Regions from separate parts of the Halobacillus sp. 12SKB genome, predicted to be linked through region 2. Evidence: riboswitches for the same ligand, from Rfam matches in the RefSeq annotation. Region 2 holds a riboswitch; the other holds the start of a gene.
What was found. Region 2 has a riboswitch for lysine ahead of ACQ4XT_RS10050 (Na+/H+ antiporter NhaC family protein). Riboswitches for the same ligand answer to the same signal wherever they lie in the genome.
Positions count from the first base shown of each region.

Region 1 (11,965 bases), 890 kb from region 2:
TGATTTAAGAAATTTATCAGGGACATCAGGACAAAGTATAGAATGAAAACAATCGCAAGGCTCACAAACCAACTGAATGTTGAGTGGAGAAAAGGACTTAGCATGATGACGACGAGAAGAAAAAGAAACCGGGCGATGTCTTTCTTCTTTTTCTGTCGCTTGAACATGGTATCCCTCCTTTTTCTATCTTCTAACCGAATATCATACTCCTTAATCTTTTTTGAAACCGAAGGGGTTTAGACAATCAGCAGAGAATAAAAATAGAAATACCCATATCTTTTTCGTGGAGTTTTCCGTTATAGCTGTGAGAGGTCGAAAGGAGTGTGAAAAGTGGAACTGAATAGAAGGAATTCCGAGGGCAGGACTGGTCTTAAGGGGATAGAAAAGGACTATGATAAGCTTTTACGGTATTGCCTTTTCTTAACGCGCGATGGTTGGGACGGAAAAGATCTTGCTCAGGAGTCGGTGGCAAGGGCGTTTGAGCACTATGATGCTGATGAGATCAGACCGGCTCTTCTTAAAAAAATCGCCTACCATGTGTGGATGGATCAAAAACGCATGGAGAAAAAGGCCCCTTTGATGGAGAGAGCGGCTGATGACTTTGTAAAAAATGAAGAAACGGTGGATGAAACATTAATTCAACTTCTGTTAGAAAAATTGACGGTGAAGCAGATGCTTGCCTTTATTTTGAAGGAAGCTTTTCATTATAAAATTGCAGAGGTTGCAGAACTGCTTCACATGAAGGAAACAGGAGTCAAGGCGTTATTGAAGCGTTCGCGGGACAATCTGCACAGGTGTGCAGAAGTGGAGAGGCTTCATATCATGCGTACCCGCTCAGAGGACGATCTTCTTTACCAAACATTGATCAGAACGCTAACCATACAGGATCCATCGGTATTGATTGAAAAAATTCCTATCCTCCTCAAACCGGCTTCCAGAAATCAGCTCTCGGGATCACCTTTAAACGATCTCTCCTTAGCAGCATAAAAGGAGGAAAAATCCGATCAATACTATTCCTTATGTCATTGAACAGACAAACAGAGGGGAGAGGTCCTATGACATCTACTCCAGGCTTTTGAAAGACCGGATCGTTATGGTAAGTGAAGAAATCAATGACCATATGGCCAACAGCATCGTTGCCCAACTTTTATACCTGGCAGCGGATGACCCGGAAAAAGACATCTCCTTATATATCAACAGTCCAGGAGGGTCGACGACGGCGGGGTTTTCCATTCTGGATACGATGCAGTATATCCAGCCTGAAGTTAGAACGATCTGTACGGGAATGGCCGCTTCTTTTGGAGCCATGCTTTTGTTGGCAGGGACAAAAGGGAAGCGGTATGCGTTACCGAATAGTGAAATCATGATTCACCAGCCGCTTGGAGGAGCTCGCGGCCAGGCGGCTGACATAGAGATTTCAGCGAAACGAATCATCAAACTGAGGCAGCACATCAATGAAATCATCGCCGAACGGACCGGACAGCCTGTAGAAAAGGTGGCAGAAGATACCGATCGGGATTATTTTATGAGTGCGGAAGAAGCGAAGGAATACGGGATCATCGATGAGATTGTTCATAAAAAATGAAAAACCGCCCATGCCGGGCGGTTTTTCTTATGAAGCTTTGACCGCTTCTTTCGGTTGTACTTTTTCAAGTTCGCCAAGCACCTGCTTTTCTTCTTCCTCTGAAAGCGGCAGAAGGGGAAGTCTGACTCCGCCGACCTCCACACCTTTAGCATTCAGAGCCGCTTTCACGGGGGATGGGCTTGGTGCAGAGAAGATGGCATGCATAACAGGAACAAGCTTTTGGTGAAGGCGGGCAGCATAAGCAAAATCGCCTTCCCGGAAACTCTGGATCATCTGCTGCATTTCATTTCCGATCACATGGGAGGATACGGAGACGATTCCTGTACCTCCGATCGATACGAATGGCAGCGTATTGGAGTCCTCACCACTATACACAGAAAAATCATCGGACGTTTCACGAATGATTTCCGTCGCCGCATCAAGATCGCCGCTTGCTTCCTTGATGGAAACGATATTTTTGATTTGAGATAAGCGAATGACTGTCGCTGGCTCCATATTGATGACGCTTCTGCCTGGGATGTTGTAAAGCATCACGGGAAGCGATGTAGATTTGGCAATCGTAGAGAAGTGCTGGTAAAGGCCTTCTTGAGTTGGTTTATTGTAATAAGGGGTCACGAGCATGACGGCGTCGACGCCGACTTCCTCCGCTTTTTCTGTCAGCCGGATAGACGCTCTCGTGTTGTTGGATCCGGTACCTGCGATAACAGGAACTCTTCCGTCCACTTCTTCGACAACGAACCGGAAGAGCTCTACTTTCTCTTCTGTGGTCAATGTCGGTGATTCACCGGTCGTGCCTGCAATGACAAGGCCATCCGAACCGTTCTCAATCAAGTGGTTGACTAGCGCTCGTGTTGCATCAAAATCAATGTTTTCTTCACTGTCAAAAGGGGTCACCATCGCTGTTAATACTTGGCCGAAATTCATAACCTCACACACCTTTGTTTAGAATTTTGAATACGTTCGAGGTTGTGAGGGCTATGGCAGTCAAAATAAAAACGGCAACAACGAGGGCGTCGCTGCTGCCGTAGAAACTTTTAACCGTTCCTGCGTAAGATAGCCCTCCATATAGTTTCCTATATGACAGTCCTGTACTTGTTCAGCAGCAGAACCAGCATCAGGGATATGAGATCCCTTTCGCTTCGGCAATTTCCCCTTTCCACTTTCATCTCAGGAGCTCATTCTCCTCCGACAAGTGTACTCATGTCATTGCACCTCTATCCTTACTTCAAAATCATTTGAAATAAGAAAATATTTAGTTAGTTAAAGATTATCAAAAAAGTATCAAACTTACAAGTGGTAAGACAAGGGAACAAACAATTCGACAAAATCTCTGAGATTCATATCTTAAGCAATCTGCAAGGATTGTGGAAGACTTGATTTCAAGACTTTTGTGGGGTTTAGGGGCTCCGGGAAAAGGTTCGCTTTCCGTGGGCGAGTGATGAGCCTCCTCGAGCTAACGCTCTGCGGGGTCTCATCTACCACGCACTTCCCACAGGAGTCTCACCGTTTCCCTCCGCCCCTTGACCATATGAGGTTCTCGAAATCCCTCTTATAGTAACCTGCCTAGTTGTGTTGTGAAATCCTGCTTAATCTGCGGCGATATAGGATTCTTAACCATAAAAGCTCTTATTACTGGAAGATAGTTTCGGGAATCTCTTCCGGCAAGTGGGCGTAGGAGAATGGCGAGGCTCCTATCTTAAGTGTGCAGGCGCCTTGATTAGCGGCGTATGGACTGAGCTGGCGGAGATAAAGGAAACACGAAGAACAGAGTGATTCGATGTTGACTTATCGTACAGAAGCGAGGGAAGTCTCACTAGCCGCTAGGCTCCGGAACCGGATATTGAAGAGGAAAAAAGTGCAGGGTGAGACCACACAGGACGAAGTCGGAGGAGGCTCACCGCGCTCCCGCGGAAAGCGAGCTATTCCCCGCAGCCCCACCCACTCAACCAAAGTCTCGAAACTGAGTCTTCCAGAATAGGGAGCATTTTTGGAAGAGTTGTAGAAATCAGACCTGAGGCGGATGAAGATTCGTTCCCGGGAACATCGTGGATAGCATCAACCTTTTATACAATAGAATCAACCAAAAACAAACGAAGGTGTGATTCGAATGGCAGTCAATGAAATAGCGTTGCAACAGTCAGAAACAGAACCGAAAGAGATTCCATCCATATTCAGGAATCGAAACTTTTTGCTGCTTTGGGGAGCGGCACTCTTATCAAGCTTTGGCATTTCCTTTTTCCTTTTCTCACAAAGCTGGTACGTCGTTAATGTCCTAGGTTTAGAGGCTTCTCTTGGGATTCTTTATATCGCCGTCAGTATCCCGAGGGTACTTTTTATGATTATCAGTGGAACGGTTGCTGACCGCTTTGATAAAACGAAAATCATGTTTTTGTCTGATTTTATCCGTGGACTGCTCCTTATCGGTCTTGTCGTTTGGTTTATGTTTGGTGGGATTACGTTATGGACATTTGTGACGTTCGCCTTTTTCTTCGGTATTCTGGATGCCTTTTTCTGGGCGGCGGAAAGTGCCGTCATTCCTTCGATTATTCATAAAGATAATCTGACGAGAGGCAATTCGATTATCCAGATGACCAACCAGACATCGTTCATTCTCGCTCCTATGCTTGCCGGGGTCATCATTGCGTTTGGAAACTATGAAATCGTGTTTGCAACAACTGCAATTATGCTCGTTGTGGCGAGTGGTTTGATTTTCTGTATGCGTGTACCAAAAGTGAAAGAAGAGGCAGACGCACAAAAAAAGTTTTGGGATGATTTTAAGGAAGGTCTGCTTTATGTGAAAAACTCCCGTGTCATTTCGCTTGTCGTGTTGACGACGATTTTTATGAATCTCTTCTTAGTCGGACCTTTGACGATGGGGCTTCCGTTATTTGTGAAGACCATTTTAGAAGGGACGGCCATGGATTTTAGTTTTCTTGAAGCAGGTTTGGCTGTGGGGATGCTGCTTGGTTCAATCGTGGTGGGTGTATTGAACGTGAAAAAGAATCGAGGGCAAATTGGTATTCTGGCACTGGTGATTGCAGGGATGGCGTTTACAGGACTCAGCTTCACAACAGAACTTTGGATGAGTATTCTTTGTCTCGGGATCTCGGGTTCGCCTTATCAGGTTCTAATATTCCATTCATTGCCGCCATTCAGAGCTTGATAGAAGAGAAGATGCTCGGGCGGGTGATGGGACTCATCTCTCTGGCTTCGATGGGACTGATTCCCGTCAGTTATGCCTTAACATCCGGAGTTTTAGCTTTCGGCGTATCCATCCATCACATTATGGCGGTCGGTGCCATTTTAGTAACTTTGTATTCTGTGTTTATTTTCTTTAGGTTTAAAGAACTGAGAGAGATTGAATAAGTGAAAAAAAACGGGACCTGCGTAATAGGGCTTTAGGGAACGCTTGCTACTTCCGATAAAAAAAAGAAAGGAAAAATACGGAAGAGGAGCATTCTCATGAAAAGTCTTAAAAAAAGGATTTTGGTGTCTTTTTCGGTGGTTATCATGTTGACGATCATATTAAGCAGCTTCAATTTTTTTGCCACAAAATATACGAACGATCGCACAGAGGATATGGTGGACCATCAGCTTCCATTGCTTATTGCTGATGAAAAACTAGCCTTGAACTTATCTCAGCGAATTGCGCTGACGAGAGCCTATGTACTTTTTGAAGAGGAAAGTTATCGCGAACAGTTTAACGAATATACACGAGAAAGTGTGGAGATTCAAGAAGAGCTTTTGAGCATGTCCAATACCGAAGAAGCAGAACGTCTCGTGGAGCAAAGCAATCAATGGAGCCAAATGGTTCAAAACGAAGTCTTCAACCGTTTTGACAGGGGTAACGAGGAAACAGCTCTTCAAGCAATGGTAGAAAAAGTGACGCCTCTTGGCCAGGGAGTCATGGAGGGATTTGAGAACATGGCGTTGCAGCGTGAACAAATGATGGAGGAAGAAGGCCAAAACATCCTGCAAGCTGGAAATACAATGATGATTATCGGCAGTATCATTTCTATTTCTTCTATCATTATTGGTATTGTTTTTGCGCTTGTCATTGCAAACCGCATAACCAATCCGGTCAAGAAGGTAGTCGAGCGGATGAAACAGATTTCAGAGGGGGATATCAGCCAAGAACCAGTTCATGTGAAATCGAAAGATGAAATCGGGCAGCTAGCCGATGCAATAAACGACATGCAGCGTTCTTTAAATGAAGTGATCCAGTCAGTTTCTTTCACTTCTGATCGAGTCTCCGGTCAAAGCGAAGCATTGACTCATTCAGCTTATGAAGTGAGGGAGGGCAGTGAACAAATCGCGTCGACGATGCAGGAGTTGTCTTCAGGGGCAGAATCACAAGCGAATGGAGCTACCCATCTTTCTGATCACATGCGAACATTTGTTGAAAAAATTCAGGGAGCGAACACAAATGGTGAGTCTGTATCAGAAACATCGAAAGAAGTCCTTTCTATGACGGATCAAGGTCGGGAATCGATGCAGCGAGCGGTTGCACAAATGCATGCCATCGACCAAATCGTGAAGGAATCTACCAATAAAGTAAAAGGGTTGGATGTCCAATCCAAAGAAATTTCCAAGCTTGTGGGAGTCATTGAAGACATTGCTGGACAGACCAACTTGTTATCTTTGAATGCCGCTATTGAAGCTGCACGTGTTGGGGAGCATGGCAAAGGTTTCGCTGTCGTTGCAGATGAAGTAAGGAAGCTCGCCGAACAAGTCACAAATTCCGTCGGTGATATTACCGAAATAGTGGAAGGTATTCAAAAAGAAACCGGCAATGTTGTCAGTTCTCTTGAAGCTGGGAATCAAGAAGTGGATCAAGGCTCCATGCAGATGAAAGAAATGGGCGAAATGTTTGATGGAATCAATGGTTCCGTTTCAGAAATGGTCGCCAAAATCCAGAGCATCTCTACGCACTTAAAGGAAATTGCAGAAAACAGCATGCAGATGAATCACTCCATTGAAGAAATTGCTTCGATCACAGAAGAGTCTGCTGCAGGTGTTGAACAGGTGGCAGCCTCTGCCCAACAGTCGAACAGTTCGATGGAGGAAGTCTCCAGAACAGCTGAAGACTTAAATAACCTTGCTGAACAATTAAATGAACAAGTGCGCCGCTTTAAGCTGTAAATACAGAAACCTCGCTCATGAAATGGGCGAGGTTTTTCGCGTGCCTTTAGGATTGAAAAACTTGGTGAAGAGTTTTAAATGTCCTGAGTGGGAATGGGTTCTGAAGAACGCGACGTCTGGAAAAAGAGTGGTTCCCCACGTACCTCATTCTAGTTCGTGCTGAGGAGGGTTAGCGGGATTTTTTGTACCAGCCTTTTTCTTTAAATCTGGATATGGCTTCAATGCGGTTGCTGACTTCTAATTTTTCTAAAATGACAGAAATGTAGTTTCGAACGGTCCCTGGAGTGATGAACAGTTCTTGGGAAATGTCTTTGGTGTTTTTTCCATCAGCCATCAGTTGGATGACCTCGCGCTCACGTTCTGTTAAAGGGTTTTGCTGGGTGAATGCCAGGTCAACAAGTTCTGGGTCAAAGATGCGCTGCCCGTTGGTGATTTTCCGAATGGCAGTGGCGAGTTCTTCACTCGGACTGTCTTTCAACAAATAACCACTGACACCAGCGCGCCGGGCACGGTCGAAATATCCGGGGCGGGCGAAGGTGGTCAAAATGATCACCTTGCAAGGCTCTTCGTACAATTCTTCAGCGGCATCCAGACCATCCTTCACAGGCATCTCAATATCCATAATGCACACATCCGGCTTTAATTTTCTTACCAGTTCACAAGCTTCTTCACCGTTTTGAGCCTGGCCCACAACTTCCATGCCGTCCTCTAAATCGAGAAGAGCACCCAGTGCACCTAGGAGCATGCGCTGGTCTTCGGCAATGACGATCCGAATCATGCTTATTCCTCCTTTTCTTTGTTTTTGATGACATTCGGAACGTGAAATAGTAGAGTCGTTCCATTGTTTGATTCAATTTCAAGCTTGCCGTTCACAAATTCGAGGCGCTCACGCATGCCTTGTAATCCATTGCCGCGAAAGGGATCCAATGAGGTGGGGAGGCCTTTCCCATCATCTTCAACACCGATGAGAATTTCAGTCGGGTATTGTTCGATCGTCACACGGCAGGTGGTTGCTTCACTGTGTTTCACAATATTCGTCGCCGCTTCTTTTAAGCACATGCTGAGCACATTTTCAACAAGCAGGGGAGTATTGGTGACGTTCGGGTCTCCTTCGAATTGAAAGTCCATTTCTGCTGCTTCGATAATCTGCTGAACGCGGACGATTTCATCTTCGAGCTTCGTCCCTTTCATATTCGATACCATCTCCCTGACTTCCTTCAAAGCCGTCCGGGCTGTGTTACGGATATCCTCCACCTCTTTGCTGGCTTTTTCCGGTTGAGCCGTCATTAACTTGCGGGCGAGATCACTCTTCAGACCGATCATTGACAGCTTTTGCCCAAGCGTATCATGAAGATCACGCGCAATCCTTTCCCGCTCTTCAATGACCATCAGCTGCGAAATTCGTTCATTCGCATCTTCCAATTCCCCTTCCAGCTTTTGTTGCTGGTTCCGGTAGCGGACAGTAAAGGGAAGGAGAATGACCCCGATCACGGTAATGATGATGAAGGGGAGGTTCGGAAAAAGAGAATCAATTTGGTAAATGAATGTCGTCGTGATGGCAATCAACGTCGTCGTCAAATGGACAATATATAAAGCTAAAAAGCCACCAAGGTGTTTGATGTTACCAATAAAATAAGCGATGAAAAGAGCGAAATAAATGTATCCGAACAGAGCCGTCATGACGATACTGATGGCCATCTCCACACTGACCCATAAATAGACGAATCGGCTGTTGGATATAAACGACAACCGGTACGCGAGGAAGAAGATCAGCGTCATTAGAATGCCGAACAGCATTTCGTACATGGATGAAGAACGGAAAATGAAGAAAAAGGGCAACAGACAAAAAATGATCCAGACGTAAATGCTGAGACCTGTATTTTTCGGAATGATTTGATACCAGTTCTGCATGCGGATGCACCTCCTTTTTCTTAGCATAAAGGAAAAGCCCATTCGAGGGAATGGACTTTCAACTTCTTTATTCATCCTGGAAGCTTGGGTGCCTTTGGTCGATCATGGCTACGCGCTTCTTTTTCAGGAGTGGTTTCACTTCCTTGAAGGATACGAATGTTTTATTTTCTGTATCATAGAGCCGGAATCGTATTGATTCAAGGCTTGTGGCCAGTGTAATTGTCGTCGCGTGTTTCAAAGGGGGTGTCTTTTCGTGCGCTTCTTCCAACGCATAGTTCGGAACCCTTGGGGCTAGATGGTGAACATGGTGGAAGCCAATGTTGCCGGATACCCACTGAAGCACTTTAGGAAGCTTGTAATACGAGCTTCCATCGACGGCTGCTTTCACAAAATCCCATTCCGACTCGTCTTCAAAGTAAGAATCTTCGAATTGGTGTTGGACATAAAACAACCAGATGCCCAGGACCCCTGAAACGTACAGGACGGGGGTTTGGATGATTAAGAATGCTTCCCAGCCGATCGCCCAGATAATCAAGCTGTAGATGGCGAGAACAGCAATATTTGTCACATACGTATTGATGCGCTCTTTCTTTTTGGCGCCTTTCCGATTGAAACGGTTGGAGACAAGGAACAAGTAAAGCGGTCCGAAGCCAAACATGACAATTGGGTTACGGTAAAGGCGGTAGGCGAGTCTTTCTTTCCACGATGCTTCTATATACTCGTCCACGGTCATGACCCAAATGTCGCCAGTGCCGCGTTTATCTAAGTTTCCGCTTGTTGCATGGTGAATCGAATGGCTTCGTTTCCACTTATCGAAAGGAAACAACGTTAGAATGCCTGTAATCGTCCCGATGATGCGGTTGGCCTTTTGGCTTTTCAAGAACGACTGGTGTGTACAATCGTGAAAGATGATGAAAAGACGGATGACGAATCCACCGGCAATCATAGCGACAGGAACAGCAAGCCATACAGAGACGGACAGGCATGCATAGGCCAATACCCATAATAAAACAAATGGAATAATCGTATTGATCAACTGGCGGATGCCCGCTTTTGTATCAGGTTTCGCAAAGGCTGAAACGCTTTTCTTCAGCTCTCGTTGTTTATCCTTGTTCATAATAACGACTCCTTCATATTTCTTCATGTTACTTATGATAGGAAAAACCCCTCCATTTTATAAGACACAAACGTCAGGACATATACATGACACTTGTCATGGGTGTTTGTCTATTGTTAGGAGATAAAAGGGGGAATTAAGGAAAAAGCTATTAGTATAAAGAAGAGGAGGTCATTAAGATAACGCTTACAATGTGATATAATGGAAGTGTAAATTGATACTCTATTATTGGAGGGTTACCCTATGACCAAACGAATTCTCGTGGCGTACGATGGGAGTGACTTAAGTAGAGAAGCAGTATGGGAAGCAGGGAATCAGGCGTGTGAAACATCTAATAGAGAAATTCATATCGTATCTGTCGTTAAAACCACAGGTCCAGCAACAAACGCTGCAGTCTACCATAGTATAGGGGACGAAATGGCAGAGAAGCTGCGTTCAGAAATGGATGAACTGAAAGAGGAAGTGGCTTCACCCGACGTGGGTGTCATTACAGAAGTCATCGTTAGTGAGGTACAGGAAAACCCTGGTATTGGTATTTGTAAATATGCGGAAGAGCAAGCAGTGGACTTGATCATCGTCGGGAATCGCGGCCTCGGAAAAGTGAAAAAAATGTTATTGGGAAGTGTCAGCAATAACATCGTCCAGCATGCCACCTGCCCCGTATTAGTTATGAAATAAAGGAAAAAGAAAGCTTGAAGGGAGTCCTTCAAGCTTTTTTTTATGGTCATAAAGAAATGGTGGATATATTCTCGAATCATCCATAATGTGGGTGAACAATATAGGTGACCAGGTCATACATATATTTCCAAATAAAGCGACTGATGAATCAATCATCAACACCTGAGAGCTGCAGCCTTCTAAGTCCTCCTACGTCGAGAAGACTAAATCCAACCTTGGATAGGATGGGGAGGATGATGAATGCTGTGATCTCTGTCGCTTGCTGTGTCCACCCGACTCCGGAAGGGCCCATGATCCAGGCTGTCGGGTAACAGACCCAGAAGACAGTCAAGTAAGCGGCGGTTCGCTGGTAATGTTTTTTCAGCTCAGTTCCACCTTTGGCTGCAATCTTCCTTAACGGATACCAAACAATATAAAGGATGATGACTAGAGCAATTACACCGAGAACATACCAGATATATTTGATGGTCTCGGAGGAGAAGTCGGCAATCAAACCAGTCAAAATCATAAATACGTCAGCTGCTACTAAAGCTGCGATTAAGGCTTTGTCTTTTTTCTTCTCATAAAACATGGCGGTCAAAGCCAGTGCGAGCAATAGGAGGGGCGTCGTTACCACCCAGTCTAAGTAACGGGCAAAGTACACGGTTTTGTCAGGCTGTTCCAGCAATCCTTGTCCTAAGGCAATGGATAAGTAAGCAGCTCCCGACCATGAAGGAATAATAATCGCAATCACATACTCATACTTCGGAACACCCCGCGGATTACGGCTTAAATATAGAAACGTCAAAGCCCCGGCCAACATGACAAACGTATAAATCCAATGCAGCGAAACAATATAATCACTCATCGTGTCACCTCAATCTTCTATCTCATTACCTCTCATTCTAGTCAAAAATACGAAAGACTAGACATTTACATATTCTGGTGTACCAGGTTTTACATAATTTCCCACACACTCACATTAAAGGCTCTTGTCTTCCCGCTGAGGTCTTTTTATAAACGGGGGTTGGCCGCTTTTGTGTTTAAACTATAAAACTAGGGGCTTATCTTTGTGTTTGCTACACGTTGCTGAATGTAAGCGCTATTCGTTACAATTTTCTTAACAGTTCAAACATTATTACTTCCATTCCACCTAACGAGCCCACTTGGTGAATCAATAGGAGAATGATGAAAGGGTGTGGTGATCTTGGAAGCCATCAGTAAGAACTTTTTCTTATACCTTTCCAACAATAAGTTGTTAGATCGCTTTGCTAAGCGCTTTGGCAGTAAATTTGGGGCTGACAAGATAGTAGGGGGAGAGACGTTCTCCCAGGCAATTCCATTAATACAGCAATTGAACCATGAGGGTTTGGTCGTTACGGTTGACCATTTAGGAGAGTTTGTAGACTGTGAGGAAGAATCCAGAGACCGCGCAGGTGAATGCATCCGTTGTATTCAACAGATTGCGAGTAACCAGCTGCAGTCGGAAGTATCTCTGAAACTGACGTCGCTTGGACTGGACATCAGTCACGAGCTGGTTATGGAGAATATGG
Region 1 covers NZ_JBRFWR010000001.1:1,187,635-1,199,599, forward strand. Annotated here, with positions in the region: gene ACQ4XT_RS05965 (hypothetical protein) at 1-167, opposite strand, end outside; gene ACQ4XT_RS05970 (sigma factor-like helix-turn-helix DNA-binding protein) at 331-987, shown strand; gene clpP (ATP-dependent Clp endopeptidase proteolytic subunit ClpP) at 1,004-1,585, shown strand; gene dapA (4-hydroxy-tetrahydrodipicolinate synthase) at 1,613-2,509, opposite strand; lysine riboswitch at 2,632-2,810, opposite strand; gene ACQ4XT_RS05985 (MFS transporter) at 3,693-4,748, shown strand; gene ACQ4XT_RS05990 (hypothetical protein) at 4,775-4,951, shown strand; gene ACQ4XT_RS05995 (methyl-accepting chemotaxis protein) at 5,096-6,727, shown strand; gene ACQ4XT_RS06000 (response regulator) at 6,897-7,505, opposite strand; gene ACQ4XT_RS06005 (sensor histidine kinase) at 7,508-8,638, opposite strand; gene desA (Delta(5) desaturase DesA) at 8,706-9,755, opposite strand; gene ACQ4XT_RS06015 (universal stress protein) at 9,999-10,433, shown strand; gene ACQ4XT_RS06020 (bacteriorhodopsin) at 10,582-11,280, opposite strand; gene ACQ4XT_RS06025 (proline dehydrogenase family protein) at 11,620-11,965, shown strand, end outside.
Region 1: linked by a shared signal. The riboswitch ahead of dapA (4-hydroxy-tetrahydrodipicolinate synthase) and the one ahead of ACQ4XT_RS10050 (Na+/H+ antiporter NhaC family protein) in region 2 are both predicted to bind lysine.

Region 2 (11,965 bases):
TGCGTACATGGATTTGACGACAACGGTCAATTAATTTAAATAATTAGAAAATTGAAGTAAATTGAATGTATTCTATATGCTCGCCTGCGGTAAACGCTTACATTAACGATGAGGATTTGTTTTGCATGAATTTAAAGTTTCAAGGGGTTTTATTTGGGTATAAGAATTATGGTATTTTAAATTGTGTAAATAATCTGAAAGGATTGATTCGTTATTAGTGACGATCTGAACTTGAATTACACTGCTGATATGGAGAAAGCCATGCACCAATCCCATAACATGAGTTATGCGGAGTACAGCAGAAAGTTGGATACACGCTTGAAAGTAGAGGAAAAACGCCAACGTGAATTCGAAAAGAGTCAGAAAATGTTTGCCCAGGTCGACCGTCAATTGCATAGATAATAAATGATAAGAAATGAAAAAATCAGGTGTGTTTAGCCACCTGATTTTTTCATGTTATAATACACATGAAAAATGTAGAAATTTGTTTGTTGTCTGGTCATTTCCTTGGCTTCAGCTAATGGGAAAAAGTTGATAACAAGCACTAAATGATATAAGATTGTAATGAGAATAAATTGAGAATAGTTCTTTGTTTCCGATTAACTTGGACATTCTATAAAAATAGATACTGGAGGTATTCATTTATGGCAGGATCAACTTTAGAAATCAAAGATCTTCACGTAGAAATCGAAGGTCAAGAAATCCTTAAAGGTGTTAATTTAACAATCAACGGTGGGGAATTCCACGCTGTTATGGGACCGAACGGAACTGGTAAATCCACACTAGCTTCCGCAATCATGGGTCACCCTAAATATGAAGTGACAAAAGGTGAAGTATTGCTTGATGGCGAAAACGTCCTTGAAATGGAAGTGGACGAGCGAGCTCAAGCAGGTCTATTCCTAGCTATGCAATATCCTAGTGAAATCAGTGGTGTAACAAACTCTGACTTCTTACGTTCTTCTATTAACGCACACCGTGAAGAAGGCGATGAAATCTCTCTTATGAAATTCATTAAAGAGATGGATGCGAAGATGGACACACTTGATATGGATAAAAATATGGCACAGCGTTACCTTAACGAAGGTTTCTCCGGTGGTGAGAAGAAACGTAATGAAATCCTGCAGTTAATGATGATTCAACCAGCAATTGCCATCTTGGATGAAATTGATTCTGGACTAGATATTGATGCACTGAAAGTAGTCGCAAAAGGAATTAACGAAATGCGTAACGATGCTTTCGGTTGCTTAATCATCACTCACTACCAGCGTCTATTGAACTACATTACTCCTGATAAAGTACACGTTATGATGCAAGGACGTGTTGTCAAATCTGGTGGACCAGAACTTTCCCAGCGTCTGGAAGCGGAAGGTTATGATTGGATTAAACAGGAACTTGGCATCGAAGACGAAACCGTTAACGCGTAATTAAGATAGGAGGGTAACCATGACAGTAGAAGTCTCACTACCATATGACAAAGAGTACATCTCACAATTCTCCCAAGGGCAGAATGAGCCTGAATGGATGAAGAACCTTCGTCTTAGCGCCCTGGAGAAATCGGAATCTCTACAACTTCCGAAACCAGATAAAACGAATATCTCCAAATGGAACTTCACGGAGTTCGAACATCACGTAACGGGTGATCGTATTGAATCCCTTGATGAACTTCCAGTTGAAATCAAAGATTTCTTAGATGAAGAAAAAGAACAACAAAACCTGGTCATTCAGCGTAACCATACAGTAGCATACGGAACAATTGATCAGAAATTGAAAGATCAAGGTGTCATTTTCACAGATATCGGAACGGCACTTAGAGAGCACAGTGAATTGGTAGAGAAGTATTACATGAACGATGCTGTTCACATGGATGACCATCGTTTGACAGCTCTTCACGCAGCTCTTATGAACGGAGGAATTTTCCTTTATGTTCCAAAAAATGTGCAGATAGAGGATCCTATTCAGGCGATTTTCTGGCAGGAAGATCCAAAAGCTTCTCTAATCAACCACATTTTGGTCGTCGCAGAAGAGAATAGTTCTGTAACTTATGTTGAGAACTATATTTCTCACAATAAAGAAGATAAAACTTCTGCAAACATTGTGACAGAGGTCATTGCTAAAGATGGAGCGAAAGTATCCTTTGGAGCTGTCGACAACTTCGAAGCAGGCACTACCGTGTATGCCAATCGTCGTGGAGTTGCTTACCGCGATTCAGTCATCGAATGGGCTCTGGGGCAAATGAATGAAGGGAATACTGTTTCTGAGAACATCACACACTTGATTGGTGATAACTCTCACTCTAATGCGAAAACAGTTGCCATTGGACGTGGAACACAGAAGCAGAACTTCACAGCCAACATTACCCACTTCGGAAAAGGTTCTGATGGTTATATTCTTCAACACGGAGTAATGAAGGATAAAGCATCTGCTATATTCAACGGAATCGGAAAGATTGAACATGGGGCAAGCAAATCCAATGCAGAACAAGAGTCACGTGTTCTTATGCTGAGCAGTGACGCACGCGGAGACGCAAACCCAATTCTTCTCATTGATGAAGACGACGTAACTGCAGGACACGCAGCTTCTGTTGGACGTGTAGATCCGATTCAACTGTATTACTTGATGAGTCGAGGAATTTCCAAGTTTGAAGCCGAGCGTTTAATTATCCATGGTTTCCTAGCTCCAGTAGTAAACCAATTACCTGTAGATGCTGTGAAACGACAGTTGAAGCAAGTGATTGAAAGGAAAGTATATTAATGGATGTAAAAGCGGTACGCGACGAATTTCCAATTCTGCATCAAGAAGTTAATGGACATCCGCTCGTGTATTTGGATTCATCAGCGACTTCTCAGAAGCCGATAAAGGTGATTGAAAAGCTTGATGAATACTATCGTGGTTACAACTCCAATGTCCATCGAGGTGTACACACGCTTGGTACAAAAGCGACAGACGAGTACGAAGGGGCACGGGAGAAAGTGAGACGCTTCATTAATGCGTCCAGTACCCAGGAGGTTATCTTTACACGTGGGACAACAACCGCTATCAATACCGTAGCAGCAAGCTATGGCCGCGCGAACTTGAGTGAAGGTGATGAGGTTGTCATCACCCCTATGGAACACCACAGCAATATTATTCCATGGCAGCAGATTGTTAAGGATACGGGTGCTACTTTGAAGTATATCCCGTTGCAGCCTGATGGCACGATTCATTTAGAAGATGTTCAGAAGACAGTAACATCTAAAACGAAAATTGTTGCCGTTATGCATGTATCGAATGTTCTTGGAACGATCAATCCGGTGAAAGAGATAGCGCAAATAGCTCATAACCAAGGAGCTGTGATGCTTGTTGATGGAGCTCAAAGTGCTCCTCACATGAAGATTGATGTTCAAGACTTGGATGCTGATTTTTATGCGTTTTCAGGTCATAAGATGTGCGGTCCAACTGGAATTGGAGTTCTATATGGCAAAAAAGCGCTTCTTGAAAAAATGGAACCTGTCGAGTTTGGTGGAGAAATGATTGATTTCGTTAACCTCTATGATTCGACTTGGAAAGAGCTTCCGTGGAAGTTTGAAGGCGGTACACCCATCATAGCGGGAGCTGTCGGTCTCGGTGCAGCCATTGATTTCCTTACTGATATCGGTTTGGATGAAATTAAAGACCATGAAGAGAAGCTTGCTTCTTACGCCATGCAGGAAATGAATAAAGTCGATGGCATGACCATCTATGGTCCAGAGCATCGGGCGGGACTTGTCACTTTCAATCTTTCAGATGTCCACCCTCACGATCTTGCGACGGTCTTGGACGCTGAGGGAATTGCAGTACGTGCAGGACATCATTGCGCGCAGCCATTGATGCGTTGGTTGGAAGTTTCAGCGACGGCAAGGGCAAGTTTTTACTTGTATAATACTGAAGAAGATATTGATCGACTTGTTGCAGGATTAAAAACAACAAAGGAGTATTTTGGCGATGTCTTTTAATAACCTGGATACACTTTATCGTCAAGTCATCATGGATCATTATAAAAATCCGCGCAACCGTGGTTCCATCGAAGGTAACCCTATGACTGTAGATATGAACAACCCTACATGCGGGGATCGCATACAGCTGCAACTGCTGGTTGACGATGGTATGGTAAAGGATGCTAAGTTCGATGGTGAGGGCTGTTCCATCAGTCTATCCTCAGCCTCCATGATGACACAGGCAATCAAAGGAAAGCCAGTTGACGAAGCACTGAAAATGTCTGAGCTCTTTTCTGATCTGATGCAGGGGAAAGATATTGACGAAGGCGATATAGACCTTGGAGATATCGAGGCTCTGCAGGGAGTTTCCAAGTTCCCTGCTCGTATTAAATGTGCGACGCTTGCTTGGAAAGCAATGGAAAAGGGTGTAGATGTAGAGAAGGAAGACTAAGCTTTTCTATACCAAAAGGAGGTATATAACATGGCCAAAAAAGCGCCAGAAGTGGGAGAGTATCAATACGGTTTCCACGAAAAAGATGTTTCGATTTTCCGTACGCAAAAAGGTTTGACGAAAGAAGTCGTTGAACAAATCTCCAACTATAAAGAAGAACCGAAATGGATGCTCGACTTCCGATTGAAGTCTTTGGAGCAGTTCTATAAAATGCCGATGCCTCAGTGGGGCGGCGATCTTTCTGAGCTTAATTTCGATGACATCACTTATTACGTGAAGCCATCTGAACGTTCAGAGCGTTCATGGGATGAAGTCCCTGAAGAAATTAAAAACACATTCGACCGTCTGGGAATTCCTGAAGCGGAGCAGAAATACCTTGCAGGTGTATCCGCTCAGTATGAATCCGAGGTCGTCTATCACAATATGGAAAAAGATCTTGAAGATCTAGGTGTTATTTTTAAGGATACAGACTCTGCCCTTAAAGAGAATGAAGACCTTTTCAAAGAGTACTTCGGGAAAGTCATTCCACCGTCTGACAACAAATTCGCAGCATTGAACTCTGCGGTTTGGTCCGGAGGTTCGTTCATTTATGTACCGAAAGATACGAAAGTAGAAACGCCTCTGCAAGCGTACTTCCGTATTAACTCTGAGAACATGGGGCAATTCGAGCGTACGTTGATCATTGCGGACGAAGGATCTTCTGTCCACTACGTGGAAGGCTGTACAGCACCAACGTATTCTTCTAGCTCTCTGCACAGTGCCGTTGTAGAAATTTTCGTTAAAGATAACGCTTATTGCCGTTATACAACGATCCAAAACTGGGCGAACAACGTCTATAACCTTGTTACGAAACGTGCGGTTGCTGAGTCAAACGCTACGATGGAATGGGTCGACGGAAACCTTGGTTCTAAATTGACAATGAAGTATCCTGCTGTGCTTCTTAAAGGTGAAGGAGCGCGTGGTATGACGCTGTCCATCGCTCTAGCTGGTAAAGGGCAGCACCAGGATGCCGGCGCTAAAATGCACCACTTGGCACCGAATACATCTTCTACGATCGTGTCTAAATCCATCTCTAAACATGGTGGTAAAGTAACGTATCGCGGAATCGTTCAATTTGGTCGTAAAGCTGAAGGTGCTCGTTCCAACGTTGAGTGTGATACGCTCATCATGGACAATGAGTCCACATCCGATACGATTCCTTACAATGAAATCATGAACGAAAACATCTCTCTTGAGCATGAAGCGAAAGTTTCTAAAGTGTCAGAAGAGCAGTTGTTCTACTTGATGAGCCGCGGTATTTCTGAAGAAGAAGCGACAGAAATGATCGTTATGGGCTTTATCGAGCCATTCACAAAAGAACTACCAATGGAGTATGCCGTAGAAATGAACCGCCTAATCAAATTCGAGATGGAAGGTTCTATCGGTTAATATTAGAAAAAAGCCGTGCAGATATCATCTGCACGGCTTTTTCATCGTGGGCTGGTAATTTTATTATGATAGTAGTTATTAAAGTATATAGCAGGATTGTGGAAGACTTGATTTCGAGATGTTTGTGTGGATTTAGGGGCTCTAGGAAAAGGTTCGCTTTCCGTGGGCGAGTGATGAGCCTCCTCGAGCTAACGCTCTGCGGGGTCTCATCTACCACGCACTTCCCACAGGAGTCTCACCGTTTCCCTCCGCCCCTTTACCAAATGAGGTTCTCGAAATCCCTCTTATAGTAACCTGCCTAGTTGTGTTGTGAAATCCTGCTTAATCTGCATCGGTATAGGATTCTTAACTACAAAAGCTCTTATTACTGGAAGGTAGTTTCGAGAATGTCTTACGAAAAGTGGGCGGAGGGGAATGGCGAGACTCCTAACTTAAGTGTGCAGGCGCCTTGATCAGCGGCGTATGGACTGGACTGAGCTGGCGGAGATAAAGGAAACACGAAGAACGGAGTGATTCGATGTTGACTTATCGTACAGAAGCGAGGGAAGTCTCACTAGCCGCTAGGCGCCGGAACCGGATATCGTAGAGGAAAAAAGTGCAGGGTGAGACCCCACAGGACGCAGTCCGAGGAGGCTCACCGCGCTCCCGCGGATAGCGAGCTATTCCCCGCAGCCCCCTCCACTAAAAAAAGTCTCGAAACTGAGTCTTCAAGAAAAGTGAGTTTATCTATAATTAATGGGGAGGTTTGATTCTCCAGTGGAGGCAAGATGTTTTATGAATACAAAACATGATACTATAATATTATCTATTAAGAGTTAAGGAAGATTCGATATGTATTTGATTATGTTTGTGATCGGTTTAATTACCGCCCTGGTCGGAAGTGTGGCAGGCCTTGGAGGAGGAGTTATTTTAGTTCCTGTTCTCCTGTTTTTAGGTGATCATTATGCTTCCTTCAATTGGGTAACTCCCCAGGCGATTGTGGGAATTTCTTTAGTCGTGATGATTTTTACGGGGATGTCTTCGGCCATCTCATATATGAAGCACCACCGTGTGGATACGGGAATTGGGCTGGTTTTTTTATGTGGAAGCATTCCGGGAGGCATTTTCGGCTCCTGGCTGAATCAATTTTTTGAAACGGATGGTTTCTCACTTTTCTTTGGAATTGTTATGATTGCGGTTTCTTTATTGTTTTTCATTCCGAGAAGACAAGCAGGCCAATTGTTATTTAAAACAGGTATGTCTAGAGAAAAAACAGTGGACGGGAAAGTGTATAAATACCGGATGCCTTTTTGGGTTGGGTTTCTCTTATCGTTTGGCGTAGGGATGTTATCTGGTCTATTAGGCATAGGTGGAGGATCTTTAATGGTGCCGGCAATGATTTTATTATTGAACATCCCTCCTCATATTGCGACAGCGACCTCTATGTTCATGATTTTTTTTGCAAGTATAACAAGCTCTGCGACACATATTCTTTTAGGGCATGTGGATTGGAGTCATACACTTTGGTTTATTCCGGGAGCTTATTTGGGGGGAACACTTGGCGCATGGGTCAATCGACGACTTGATGGACAGGTAGTGGAAAGATTCCTCAGAGTGCTGCTCGTATTAATTGGCATACGTTTAATATGGCAAGGTTTAGGGTGAGGAGACTGATGATGAAGGAAAAATTATACTTTTATTATACAAGCGATCTGCACAGTCACTTTGAAAATTGGCCACAAATCGTCGGTTATTTTAATGAACAGAAAAAGAAGCATGAGAAAAAAGGCGAAGAGTACTGGCTTTTTGATAATGGAGACCATGTGGATCGTTTCCATCCGATTGCGGAAGGGTTGATGGGAAAAGGCAATGTTGAACTATTGAATGATGCTGGATATGATGTGGTAACAATCGGTAATAATGAAGGCATCACTTTAGCAAGTGAAGATCTTCATTCCTTATACGATCATGCGACTTTTCGAGTCGTTTGTGCCAACTTGGATTGTAAGAGTTCCTCTTCACCTGCTTGGTTAAAGCCTTATCACATTCTTGAATCCAAATATGGGACGAAAATCGGTGTATTAGGCTTTACTGCACCATTTCAAGCGTTTTACCAGCAGTTGGGATGGGATGTGGTTCCTCCCTTGGACATTCTGGATGGTGTAATCGATGAGTTGAGGAATCAAACCGATATCATTATCTTATTATCACACCTTGGTATAAATGAAGATGAAGAAATTGCGAGGCGTTATTCAGACATTGATATTATCATTGGGGGACACACCCACCACCTCTTCAAGAATGGTGAATATATTGATGGTGCTTTATTAACAGCGGCAGGTAAACATGGGACGCATCTTGGTGAAGTTGTTGTTGAATGGAACATCGACACCCGTCATTTGGAAAAGAAAGAAGCCTATGCTATACCAACGGAACAACTGAAAAAAGATGATGAAGTAACTAAGAAAGTCAAGGAGATACGTTCTAAGGCTGTTCACGAACTAGGTACTCCCGTGTCTTATCTCAAGGAACCTCTGCATATTGCTTGGTTCCAAGACACCCCGCTTATGAACCGCTTAACTGAACAATTACGCTTATGGACATCGGCGGATATAGCGATGTTGAATGCAGGTGTGCTTCTTGACCATTTATCCGCTGGAGAGATCACTTATGAAGATATTCATCGCATTTGTCCACACCCCATGAATCCCTGCCTTGTGGAGTTGAAAGGGGATGAGTTGCTGGAAGTGATACGAGCGGCTCATACGAAAGAACTTACGGAAATAAGGCTGAAAGGTTTTGGATTCAGGGGCGAAGTAATCGGAAAGATGGTTTTTGCTGGTATTGACATAGAATTGGGGATAGATGATGATGGAGGTGAACATGTAAAGCGTGTCACGTTTGATGGTGAACCGATTGATTATTATCGAACCTATCAGTTTGCTACAGCTGACACATTTACGTTTGGCCGATTCTTTCCTGAAATTGCCTATGCTAAGTCAAAGAAATATTTTATGCCGGAACTATTGCGTGATTTATTATCTGAAGCACTTAAATCATAACACTGAGAGCTACCTTTGCAGGTAGCTCTCTTACATAACGGGTCGATAGGAGTTAATTATGAGAGGCTGGATGGATTAGGGTATCCGTATTAAGAGTGGTGAATTTATCTATATGGAAAAATCCTTGCCATTGCTGCGTGAAGCGATTGTAGATAAACAGAACCCAACTGTGTGCAATCGTCCCATAGTAAGGGAAATAAACAAAGTTGGGACGAGAGGAAGAGACATTGACTTGTCCAAGGAATTGAATATTATGATTTCCAATTGTCATCTGACATCAGTAAGTTAATGCTTAAACCCTTCTCTTCTTTCATATAGATAGATGAGGAGGGTTGTTCTATGCCAAAAAAGAGTGCGACTACTGGTTCCACGATCGGAAAAAGGATTGTGCTTAGTCTGCTGTTTTTCGCCCTTTTCACAGCGTTAAGTCTTTGGTTCATTAACCGAGGGGTAACTCCAGCGCTTGTTGAAATTGCTGAAACAAAAGCTCAACAGCTGGCTAGGGATGCCATAAATGAAGCCGTCAGCAAAACGATCGCAGAAGATTTACAATTTAATGATCTTGTGAATATGGAGAAGGATAACCAAGGAAACATCGTTTATATGGGTTGGAACTCTGTCGTAGTTAACCGGGCACTTCGCGATACGACCATACGTGTTCAAAACTTTCTCAAAAGAATGGAGCTTGGAGAGCTTCCTATGGAGGATACGTCTTTAGAGCCGAATATTGATCCCGATCGCACACAGGAAGAACTAGGAGAACAGCCGGCAACCTTAATTGAACTTCCTATCGGGGTAGCGACGAACAACAGTTTACTAGCGAATCTTGGGCCAAAAGTTCCTGTTCAACTAAGAGTGATTGGAGATGTTCAATCGGAAGTGGATATCAAGATGACGGAGTATGGGATTAATGCAGCTCTTTTTGAATTGACCATTCATTTTGAAGTGAACGTGCGGATTGTTATTCCATTTTCTACAGAAACGACTGTCGTAACGAATAACATTCCAATTGATCAAGCCACAATTCTTGGGAAAGTACCTAATTTCTATGGTGGCATGGGTGGAGAAGGGGATCCATCATTTTCCTATCCAATGGACCCCTTGCAATAAATGCTTGGAATTGTTAAACTTACTGAGAATTGAATATGCGTGACCTTATCAGATCGGTGAGGTAGAGGTGCAAACACCATCAGTAATCAATTGGAGCGAGACAAGCGACGATGATTGATGGAAGGGGATGTTTGCCGAAGTGTTTTGTAGTTCGTCAAGCTATAAGACGCTGGTGTATATCTGAACAAGAGATACACTGTCATGCATGCTTTTGGGTGCATGGGGCGCTACTGATCGAAATGGAGGATAATCAAATTGCCACTTACAAAGGCAATGGTAGGTTATTTTCTATCATTGTCTTTTTTTATTCCTCATTTTTTCATCCGCAGTAGCCTTCCATTCCCGTTACATCAAGATTTACGGAGGGGAAAAATCATGGAAGGAACCATCTATTCTTTAATTCCAGCAGTATTAATGTTAATCCTTGTTCTGCTGACAAGGAAAGTCATCCTGTCCTTAGGGATCGGGATCATCGTAGGAGCATTCCTGCTCACTCAAATGGATATTGGCGGAGGATTGACGTTAATTTGGTCGATTTTCGCAAGCATCTTTGTTAGTGAAGGCACACTGAATATGGGCAACATTTATTTGTTATCATTTCTATTTCTACTAGGAATTACCACTGCCTTCATGACAGCATCAGGAGGAAGTCGGGCCTTTGGTCGCTGGGCTGTCGAACGTATTCGCACGAGAAAAGGAGCCACACTTGTACCAGCTCTTCTTGGAATCATTATTTTTATTGATGATTACTTCAATGCACTAGCCGTTGGACAAGTGGCGCGACCTGTAACCGATCGATACAAAGTATCACGGGCGAAATTGGCGTATTACATCGATTCCACATCGGCTCCGATTACTGTTATTTCACCGATTTCCAGCTGGGGAGCTTATATTATTGGAACAATAGGAAGTATCCTTGCTGCTAATGAAATCACACAGTACCAAGCGTTTGAAGCATTCGTGCTTATGATTCCAGCAAATTTATATGTATTTGCAGCATTATTACTCGTATTCCTGACGATTTATTTAAGATTGGACCTTGGTCCGATGAAAGTTCATGAAAAACGTGCTATTGAAACAGGTGAATTGAACAACCCTGAAAAGGGAGATGTTCCTGGTGATTTAAATGATGAGTTTAAAGAGCATAATCACGGCAAGATCTCTCATTTGATTTGGCCTATTGTAGCGCTCGTTGTCGGAACTGTGTTAACAATGATTATCACGGGAATGCGTAACACGGAAGGTAATGTTGATCTTCTCTCCATCTTTGCCAACACAAATGTCAATATCTCGTTGTTCACAGGCGGAGTCGTTTCTGTAGTTATTGCGCTTATGTTGTATATCGGTCAGCCCAAACCTAAATCAGGAATTTCTCTTGTCTTTCTTCAAGGGATGAAAGCTATGTTACCAGCGATCTACATCTTGGTTTTTGCCTGGATGATCGGTGATATTATCGGCCAGCTCCAAACCGGTGAATATTTAGCCCAGCAATTTACTCAAGCAGATATCAATCTTGCCTATCTGCCTTTGATTATTTTCCTGCTGTCAGGCTTCATGGCATTATCTACAGGTACTTCTTGGGGAACATTTGGAATAATGCTTCCAATTGCAGGGGAAATCGCAGCAGTATCTGATCCTACACTGATTCTTCCGGCACTGTCAGCCGTACTTGCCGGCTCTGTGTTTGGTGACCATTGTTCACCGATATCAGACACTACGATTCTTTCCTCGACTGGGGCAGGATCGAACCATATTGATCACGTTCTCACACAGCTTCCTTATGCTCTTATCGCAGCAGGAGCTGCTTCGATCGGTTATGTCATCCTAGGCCTGTCAGGTGGAGTTTGGCTGCCACTGTTGCTGACATTGATTATTGTCACAGTTGCAGCGTTTATTATTCACAAGTTTAATCATAGTCAACCAACGGAGTAAAATAAGAACGATTAGTTTTCCCGAAGAGTATGGAACGTTCAACGTCCATA
Region 2 covers NZ_JBRFWR010000001.1:2,080,533-2,092,497, forward strand. Annotated here, with positions in the region: gene ACQ4XT_RS09995 (carboxymuconolactone decarboxylase family protein) at 1-34, shown strand, start outside; gene ACQ4XT_RS10000 (YuzK family famiily protein) at 232-402, shown strand; gene sufC (Fe-S cluster assembly ATPase SufC) at 645-1,424, shown strand; gene sufD (Fe-S cluster assembly protein SufD) at 1,444-2,751, shown strand; gene ACQ4XT_RS10015 (cysteine desulfurase) at 2,751-3,971, shown strand; gene sufU (Fe-S cluster assembly sulfur transfer protein SufU) at 3,961-4,404, shown strand; gene sufB (Fe-S cluster assembly protein SufB) at 4,435-5,832, shown strand; gene ACQ4XT_RS10030 (sulfite exporter TauE/SafE family protein) at 6,664-7,476, shown strand; gene ACQ4XT_RS10035 (bifunctional metallophosphatase/5'-nucleotidase) at 7,488-8,873, shown strand; gene ACQ4XT_RS10040 (hypothetical protein) at 8,986-9,162, shown strand; gene yunB (sporulation protein YunB) at 9,213-9,983, shown strand; lysine riboswitch at 10,038-10,221, shown strand; gene ACQ4XT_RS10050 (Na+/H+ antiporter NhaC family protein) at 10,359-11,915, shown strand.